DNA from 2 places in the Streptomyces sp. NBC_00250 genome. Region 2 is predicted to be linked to the other one. Evidence: riboswitches for the same ligand, from Rfam matches in the RefSeq annotation. Region 2 holds a riboswitch; the other holds the start of a gene.
The links. Region 2 has a riboswitch for cobalamin ahead of cobN (cobaltochelatase subunit CobN). Riboswitches for the same ligand answer to the same signal wherever they lie in the genome.
Positions count from the first base shown of each region.

Region 1: it holds a riboswitch for cobalamin, as region 2 does, so the genes downstream of both, OG259_RS37165 (energy-coupling factor ABC transporter permease) here and cobN (cobaltochelatase subunit CobN) in region 2, are expected to answer to the same signal.

Region 1 is NZ_CP108088.1:8,226,231-8,229,862, reverse strand. Features, by position in the region: gene dhaK (dihydroxyacetone kinase subunit DhaK) at 1-37, shown strand, start outside; gene dhaL (dihydroxyacetone kinase subunit DhaL) at 64-711, shown strand; gene OG259_RS37170 (PTS-dependent dihydroxyacetone kinase phosphotransferase subunit DhaM) at 708-1,127, shown strand; cobalamin riboswitch at 1,166-1,400, shown strand; gene OG259_RS37165 (energy-coupling factor ABC transporter permease) at 1,430-2,128, shown strand; gene OG259_RS37160 (energy-coupling factor ABC transporter substrate-binding protein) at 2,125-2,568, shown strand; gene cbiQ (cobalt ECF transporter T component CbiQ) at 2,575-3,324, shown strand; gene OG259_RS37150 (ATP-binding cassette domain-containing protein) at 3,321-3,632, shown strand, end outside.
Region 2 is NZ_CP108088.1:4,869,462-4,873,093, forward strand. Features, by position in the region: gene cobJ (precorrin-3B C(17)-methyltransferase) at 1-76, opposite strand, end outside; gene OG259_RS22055 (precorrin-8X methylmutase) at 73-708, opposite strand; gene OG259_RS22060 (cobalamin biosynthesis protein CobG) at 723-1,961, opposite strand; cobalamin riboswitch at 2,143-2,294, shown strand; gene cobN (cobaltochelatase subunit CobN) at 2,367-3,632, shown strand, end outside.

The sequences.
Region 1 (3,632 bases), 3.4 Mb from region 2:
GCCCGTGCAGACGCCCGCGCTGCGCTGGGGCCGGTGAGACGAGGGATGGGAGAGGACAGCGACATGACGGAGACCTCCACCGTGGACTTCGGCGCGGACTTCCTGGTGCGGTGGCTGGCCGCGGTGGCCGAGGCCGTCGACCGGGAGGCGGACCGGCTCACCGAGCTGGACTCGGCGATCGGCGACGCCGACCACGGCACCAACCTCAGGCGCGGGTTCGCCGCCGTGACCGAGACCCTGGCCAAGGAGCCGCCCGCGACGCCGGGCGCGGTGCTCGTCACCGCCGGCCGGCAGCTGATCTCCACCGTGGGCGGCGCGTCGGGGCCGCTGTACGGCACGCTGCTGCGCCGTACCGGCAAGACGCTGGGCGACGAGGAGCGCATCACCCGGCTCCAGTTGGCGGAGGCCCTGGGCTCGGGTGTGGCCGCCGTGTCCCAGCTGGGCGGCGCGCAGGTGGGCGACAAGACGATGCTGGACGCGCTCGTTCCGGCCGTGGAGGGCCTGCGGGGCTCGTTCGGCGCGGCCCGTGCCGCCGCCGAGGAGGGCGCCCTCGCGACCGTACCCCTGCGGGCTCGCAAGGGCAGGGCCAGCTATCTGGGCGAGCGGTCGGTGGGGCACCAGGATCCGGGGGCCACGTCCTCGGCGCTGCTGTTCGCCGCCCTGGAAGAGACCGCGGGGGCGGGGACCGCGCGTACCGAGGGGGCGTCATGAGTGGCGGGACCGGCGCGGGTTCCGTCGGCATCGTGCTCGTCTCGCACAGCGCCGCCGTCGCCGCGGCGGTGGCCGAGCTGGCCCGTGGGCTCGCCGGCGGCGGTGACCTGGCGCCGGTCCTCCCGGCCGGCGGGACGCCGGACGGTGGGCTGGGGACGAGCTCCGAGCTGATCGCGGAGGCGGCGAAGGGCGTCGACCGGGGCGTCGGAGTGGCGATCCTGGTCGATCTGGGGAGCGCGGTGCTCACCGTGAAGGCGCTCCTCGCCGAGGGCGACGAACTGCCCGAGGGCGCGCGCCTGGTGGACGCGCCGTTCGTCGAGGGCGCGGTCGCCGCGCTGGTCACGGCGAGCGCGGGCGGGGACCTCGACGCGGTGGCGGCGGCGGCCTCGGAGGCGTACGCCTATCGCAAGGAGTGACTGCGCGCAGTGAGCGAGGGGCCGCACCGGGTGGCGACCGTGTTGTGATGTACCTGGTCAACGCACTAATGTCGCAGGGCCTTGGTGTACGGGAAACCGGTGCAGTACCGGTGCGGCCCTCGCCACTGTGATCGGGAGGTCCGGCTCCACCCCTGCGGGAAACACCCGCGGGGAAGCCACTGGACCACGACGGGGAATCGTCGTGGTGTGGGAAGGCGGAGTCGGACCGGCATGACCGTCAGCCAGGAGACCGGCCAGGGTGCGTTGTCCATCCACGAGGTGCTGGAGAGGGTCTCCCAACCATGCATATAGCCGAGGGGTATCTGCCCCCTGTGCACGCCGCCGCCTGGGGCGTCGCGTCCGCGCCGTTCGTCGTCCACGGGGTTCGCGCGCTGACCCGCGAGGTGCGGTCGAATCCCGAGTCCACCCTGTTGCTCGGCGCCTCGGGCGCCTTCACTTTCGTTCTGTCGGCACTCAAGTTGCCTTCTGTCACCGGTAGTTGCTCACACCCGACCGGTACGGGTCTGGGCGCGATCCTCTTCCGGCCGCCGATCATGGCGGTCCTGGGGACGATCACCCTGCTCTTCCAGGCCCTGCTGCTCGCCCACGGCGGACTGACCACGCTCGGCGCGAACGCCTTCTCGATGGCGATCGTCGGGCCCTGGGCGGGGTACGGGACGTACGTACTGCTCCGCCGGTTCGGTACGCCCCTGATGGTGGCCGTCTTCTTCGGTGCGTTCGTCGCCGACCTGTCCACGTACTGCGTGACCAGCGTCCAGCTGGCGCTCGCCTTCCCCGACCCGGGCAGCGGGATACCCGGCGCCCTGGCCAAGTTCGGCGGGATCTTCGCCGTGACCCAGATTCCGCTGGCGGTGAGCGAGGGCCTGCTCACGGTGCTCGTGATGCGGCTGCTCACGCAGTCGAGCAAGGGCGACCTGATCCGGCTCGGCGTCCTCGCCGGGCGCAGGACGGACCGACGCGAGGAGGCGGCCGCGCGATGAGCCGGAACGCGAAGATCAACGCCCTGCTGCTGCTCGTCGTCGCGGCGCTGGCGGTCCTGCCGCTCGTGCTGGGGCTCGGGGACCACAAGGAGGAGCCCTTCACCGGGGCGGACGCGGAGGCGGAGACGGCGATCACGGAGCTCCAGCCGGACTACGAACCGTGGTTCAGTCCGCTGTACGAACCGCCGTCCGGAGAGATCGAGTCGGCGCTGTTCGCCCTGCAGGCGGCCCTCGGTGCCGGTGTCCTGGCGTACTACTTCGGTCTGCGGCGCGGCCGTCGGCAGGGGGCGGCCCAGGCGGAGGCTGCCGGGACGGCCGGCACGACACGGGCGGATGACGCTGCTCAGGCGGCCGACGCCGCTGTGACCAAGGCGCCGGAGAACGGCAACGGCCCGGGTTCCGTGTCGGGTGCCGTGTCCGCCGGCGGACAGGACGCGTAGCCGCCGATGTTGCCGATCGACGCGGCGGCGCACAGCAGTCGCTGGCGCCGCCGTCATCCCGCCGAGAAGGCGCTTCTCGGCTTCGGTCTGACGTTGTGCGCGGTGGGTCTGCCGCCGTGGCCGGGTGCTGTTCTCGTGGCGACGGCCACGCTCACGGTGCTGCTCGGGCCGGCCGGTGTGCCGGGCCGGGCGCTGTGGCGGGCGTTCCGGATCCCTCTCGGGTTCTGTGTCACGGGCGCGATTCCGCTGCTCTTCGAGGTGGGCGGCCCCCGGGGGCTCGTGGCCCTCGCGCCGGGCGGTCCGGTGCAGGCGGGCGAGCTGCTCCTGCGGACCGCTTCCGCGTCGCTCGGGGTGCTGTTGTTCGCGTTCACGACGCCGGTGTCGGACGTCCTGCCCCGGCTCGTACGGGCCGGGGTGCCGGCGCCGGTGGTGGACGTGGCGCTCGTGATGTACCGGATCATCTTCCTGCTGCTCGACTCGATGTCCAAGATCCGGCAGGCGCAGGCGGCCCGCCTCGGGCACACCACGCGGGCGGCGACCTGGCGTTCCCTCGCGGGCCTCGGCGCGACCACGTTCGTACGGGCCTTCGACCGGGCACAGCGCCTGCAGTCGGGGCTCGCGGGACGCGGGTACGACGGGACGCTGCGGGTCCTGGTGCCCGCGTGCGCGATCTCCCGCCGCTTCCTGACCGCGTCCGGCGCCCTGCTCGCGGGGCTCGTCGCCCTCACCCTCGTACTGGAAAGGTTCCTTCCGTGACGTCTTCGACGCCCACGACGCCTCCGCCCCCTCCGGCACCCGTCGTGGAGCTGGTGAACGCGGGCTTCGCCTACGAGGACGGGCCCGCGGTCCTGTCCGGTGTGCACTTCGCGGTGGCCGAGGGGCGGGCGGTCGCGTTGCTCGGCCGCAACGGCAGCGGCAAGACGACGCTGCTGCGGCTGCTCAGCGGCGGCCTGCGGTGCGGGAGCGGGTCGCTGCTCCTCGACGGGGTGGAGGTGGCGTACGACCGGAAGGGGCTGACCCGGCTGCGGACCACCGTGCAGCTGGTGGTGCAGGACCCGGACGAC
Region 2 (3,632 bases):
TCAGGTTCGGGTCGCCGGGGCCGAGCCCGACGCCGTAGAGCTTGCCCTTCACGGACGCTGTTCCGGTCTTGCTCATGCCTGGATCTCCGCTTCGTGGGCGATCGCGTTGATGGCTGCGGCCGTCATCGCGCTGCCGCCGCGGCGGCCCCGTACGACGAGGTAGTCGAGGCCCAGCTGCTGCGCGGCCAGGGCCTCCTTGGACTCGGCGGCGCCGATGAAGCCGACCGGTATGCCGAGGACGGCAGCGGGCTTTCCGGCCCCGTCGGCGACCATCTGCAGGAGGTGGAAGAGGGCGGTCGGCGCGTTGCCGATGGCGACGACGGACCCTTCGAGGCGGTCCCGCCACAGTTCGAGGGCGGCGGCGGAGCGGGTGGTGCCGAGGTCGGCGGCGAGCGCCGGCACGGACGGGTCGGAGAGGGTGCAGATCACCTCGTTGTCGGCGGGCAGCCGACGCCGGGTGACACCGCTCGCGACCATCTGGGCGTCGCAGAGGACCGGCGCACCGGCGCGGAGCGCGGCGCGGGCGTTCGCGACGACCCCGGGGGAGTACGCGATGTCCTGGACGAGGTCGGTCATGCCGCAGGCGTGGATCATCCGGACCGCCACCTGGGCGACGTCGGCGGGCAGGCCCGCCAGATCCGCCTCGGCGCGGATCGTGGCAAAGGACTGGCGGTAGATCTCCGCCCCGTCCTTCTCGTAGTCGAACATCCTGTTGCTCTCGCTCATCTCGTCGTGCGGGCCGTGGTCACGGCTTCGGGCAGGGCGGTACGGGGGGTGGGGACGCCGTCCACCAGGTAGTCGCCGCCGGCGGTGGCGAGGACGTCGGTCCAGTCGCCGTGCGGATGTCCGCAGCGGCGCTCACAGCCGGAGAAGTGCACGGGGAGGCCGGGGCCGTGCCCGTGCCCGCGGCCGGGTGCGGGGCCCGGGGCCGCGTCCGCGCGGACGTCGGCGAGGGACTTGGCGCAGCCGGGCCGCCCGGTGCAGGCGGTGACACCGGCCCAGGGGGAGTCGGGGCGGGTGATCAGGCCGTGTGCGTCGAGGGCGGGCAGCCGGTCGGCGCCGGCCCCGACCACGACGACGCCGCGCCAGGGCGTGAGCCGCACCTCTTCGGCGGGCAGCAGCGCCCGGAGCTGGGCGGCGGTGAGACGGCCGAGGGGCGCGAGCACGGAGAGGGCGGTGGGGCCCAGGACGCCGGGGGAAGGGGGTGAGCCGTGGGGGAGTACGGGTGCGTGGACGGGCTCCGCCGTCACCCCCGACTCCGCCATGTCCACCTCGTACCCCTCCGGGAGTTCCCGGACCCGCCAGGCCCCGGTTCCGGCCTTCCGCGCCGTGGCGAGGAACCCGCCCGCCACCGCCAGGGCCGCGGCGGGCGCGTCGGAGCCGGAGAGCCGGACGGCTCGACCGCCGACGTGCAGTTCCGCCGCTCCGGACGTCACTGCGACCAAGGTCACATCCCCGCCGAGCCCGGCCACGTCACCGCGTCCGTCGTCGAGGACGAAGAGGAATCGGCCGGAAAGCGCCGCCGCCCAGGGCGCGGCGCACAGCAGCGCGTCCAGCTCGCGGGCCCACAACTGCACGTCGGAGGTGCCGAGTCCGTCGAGCCCGGCGGCCGGGGAGGCGACGATGTTGCGGACGCGCTCGTGCGTGGGGGAGGGCAGCAGGCCCGCCTCGGCGAGGAGCGCCGCCAGCTCGGCCCCGCAGTCCTCGGAGAGGCCGCGCAGCTCGGCGTTGCCACGCGAGGTGATGCTGAGCCGTCCGTCGCCCAGAGTCTCCGCCGCGTCCGCCAGGAGCTCGACCTGACGGGACGTCAGGCGGCCTCCGGGCAGGCGGAGTCGGGCGAGGCGGCCGTCGTCGGCGGAGTGCAGGCGCAGCGCCCCGGGGCACGCGTCGCCACGGTCCCGTATGCGAGGTTCGCCCGGGTCGGGCGTCGGGGGCGGGGTGGGCGGCATGGCGGCGAGCATACCGACGGGCCACCGGGCGGCCACCGGGCGCGATCCGGCCGACGCGGCAGCCGACGCGGCGGCGGAGGCCGGTCGGTCCGGGGCCGGCAGCGGGCCCGGCGCACGATCCCGCCCGCCGTGTGATCCGCAGTGTGATCCGGCCGACTCCGTCACCCGGCCCGGCCCGTCGACCGCACGATCTACTATGCAGACGGCATGGGGTCCCAGGACCCCGGGGAGGAAGCCCGGTGAGAATCCGGCGCGGTCCCGCCACTGTGAGCCGACCCGGGCTGTGCGTCTGCGCGCTCCCGGGACGGTGAGTCAGGAACTCCCTTCCCCAAGCTCTCGGCTTGCTCGAGCAAGGGGAGGCCCAACCCATACGACCACCCGGGGCGCGGACAACCCCGAGGAAGGCCTGCGCTCGCCATGCTTCTGCTGCTGTCGCACTCCGACACCGACCTGCTCAGCGCCCGCGCGGCCGGCGGCCCGGTGGAGTACCGCTTCGCCAACCCCGCCCGCCTGCCCCTCGCCGAACTGACCGGCCTGCTGGCCGAGGCCGAGCTGGTCGTCGTACGGCTCCTCGGCGGCCTCCGCTCCTGGGAGGAGGGCCTCGACGCGGTTCGCGCCGCCGGAAAGCCGGTGGTGGTCCTCAGCGGCGAACAGGCCCCCGACGCGCAGCTGATGGAGGCGTCCACCGTCCCCGTCGGCGTCGCCACCGAGGCGCACGCCTACCTCGCGCACGGCGGCCCCGCGAACCTGGAGCAGCTGGCCCGCTTCCTCTCCGACACTGTCCTGCTCACCGGTCACGGCTTCGAGTCCCCGGCGGCCGCCCCCACCTGGGGCCCGCTGGAGCGCACCCCCCGGACGACCGACGGCCCGACGATCGCGGTGCTCTACTACCGCGCCCACCACATGAGCGGGAACACCGCCTTCGTCGACTCGCTGTGCCGGGCGATCGAGGACGCCGGCGCCCAGGCACTCCCGCTGTACGTGGCGTCCCTGCGCGCCCCCGAGCCGGAGCTGCTCGACCGCCTCCGCACCGCCGACGCGATCGTCACCACCGTCCTCGCGGCGGGCGGCACCAAGCCCGCCGAGGCACAGGCCGGCGGCGACGAGGAGGCCTGGGACGCGGGCGCGCTCGCCGCGCTCGACGTGCCGATCCTGCAGGCTCTCTGCCTGACCGGCTCGCGCGCCGCCTGGGAGGAGAACGACGAGGGTCTCTCCCCGCTGGACGCCGCCAGCCAGGTCGCCGTGCCCGAGTTCGACGGCCGGCTCATCACCGTCCCGTTCTCCTTCAAGGAGATCGACGAGGACGGTCTGCCCGCGTACGTCGCCGACGCCGAACGCGCGGCCCGCGTCGCCGGGATCGCCGTCCGGCACGCCCGGCTCCGGCACATCCCGAACGCCGAGAAGAAGCTGGCGCTCGTCCTCTCCGCGTACCCGACGAAGCACTCCCGCATCGGCAACGCCGTCGGCCTGGACACCCCCGCCTCCGCCGTCTCGCTCCTGCGCCGACTGATCGCCGAGGGGTACGACTTCGGCCCCGAGGCCGACCTTCCCGGCCTCGTCTCCGGCGACGGCGACGAGCTGATCTACGCCCTCATCGAGGCCGGCGGCCACGACCAGGACTGGCTGACCGAGGAGCAGCTCGCCAAGAACCCGGTCCGCATCCCGGCCGCCGACTACAAGCGC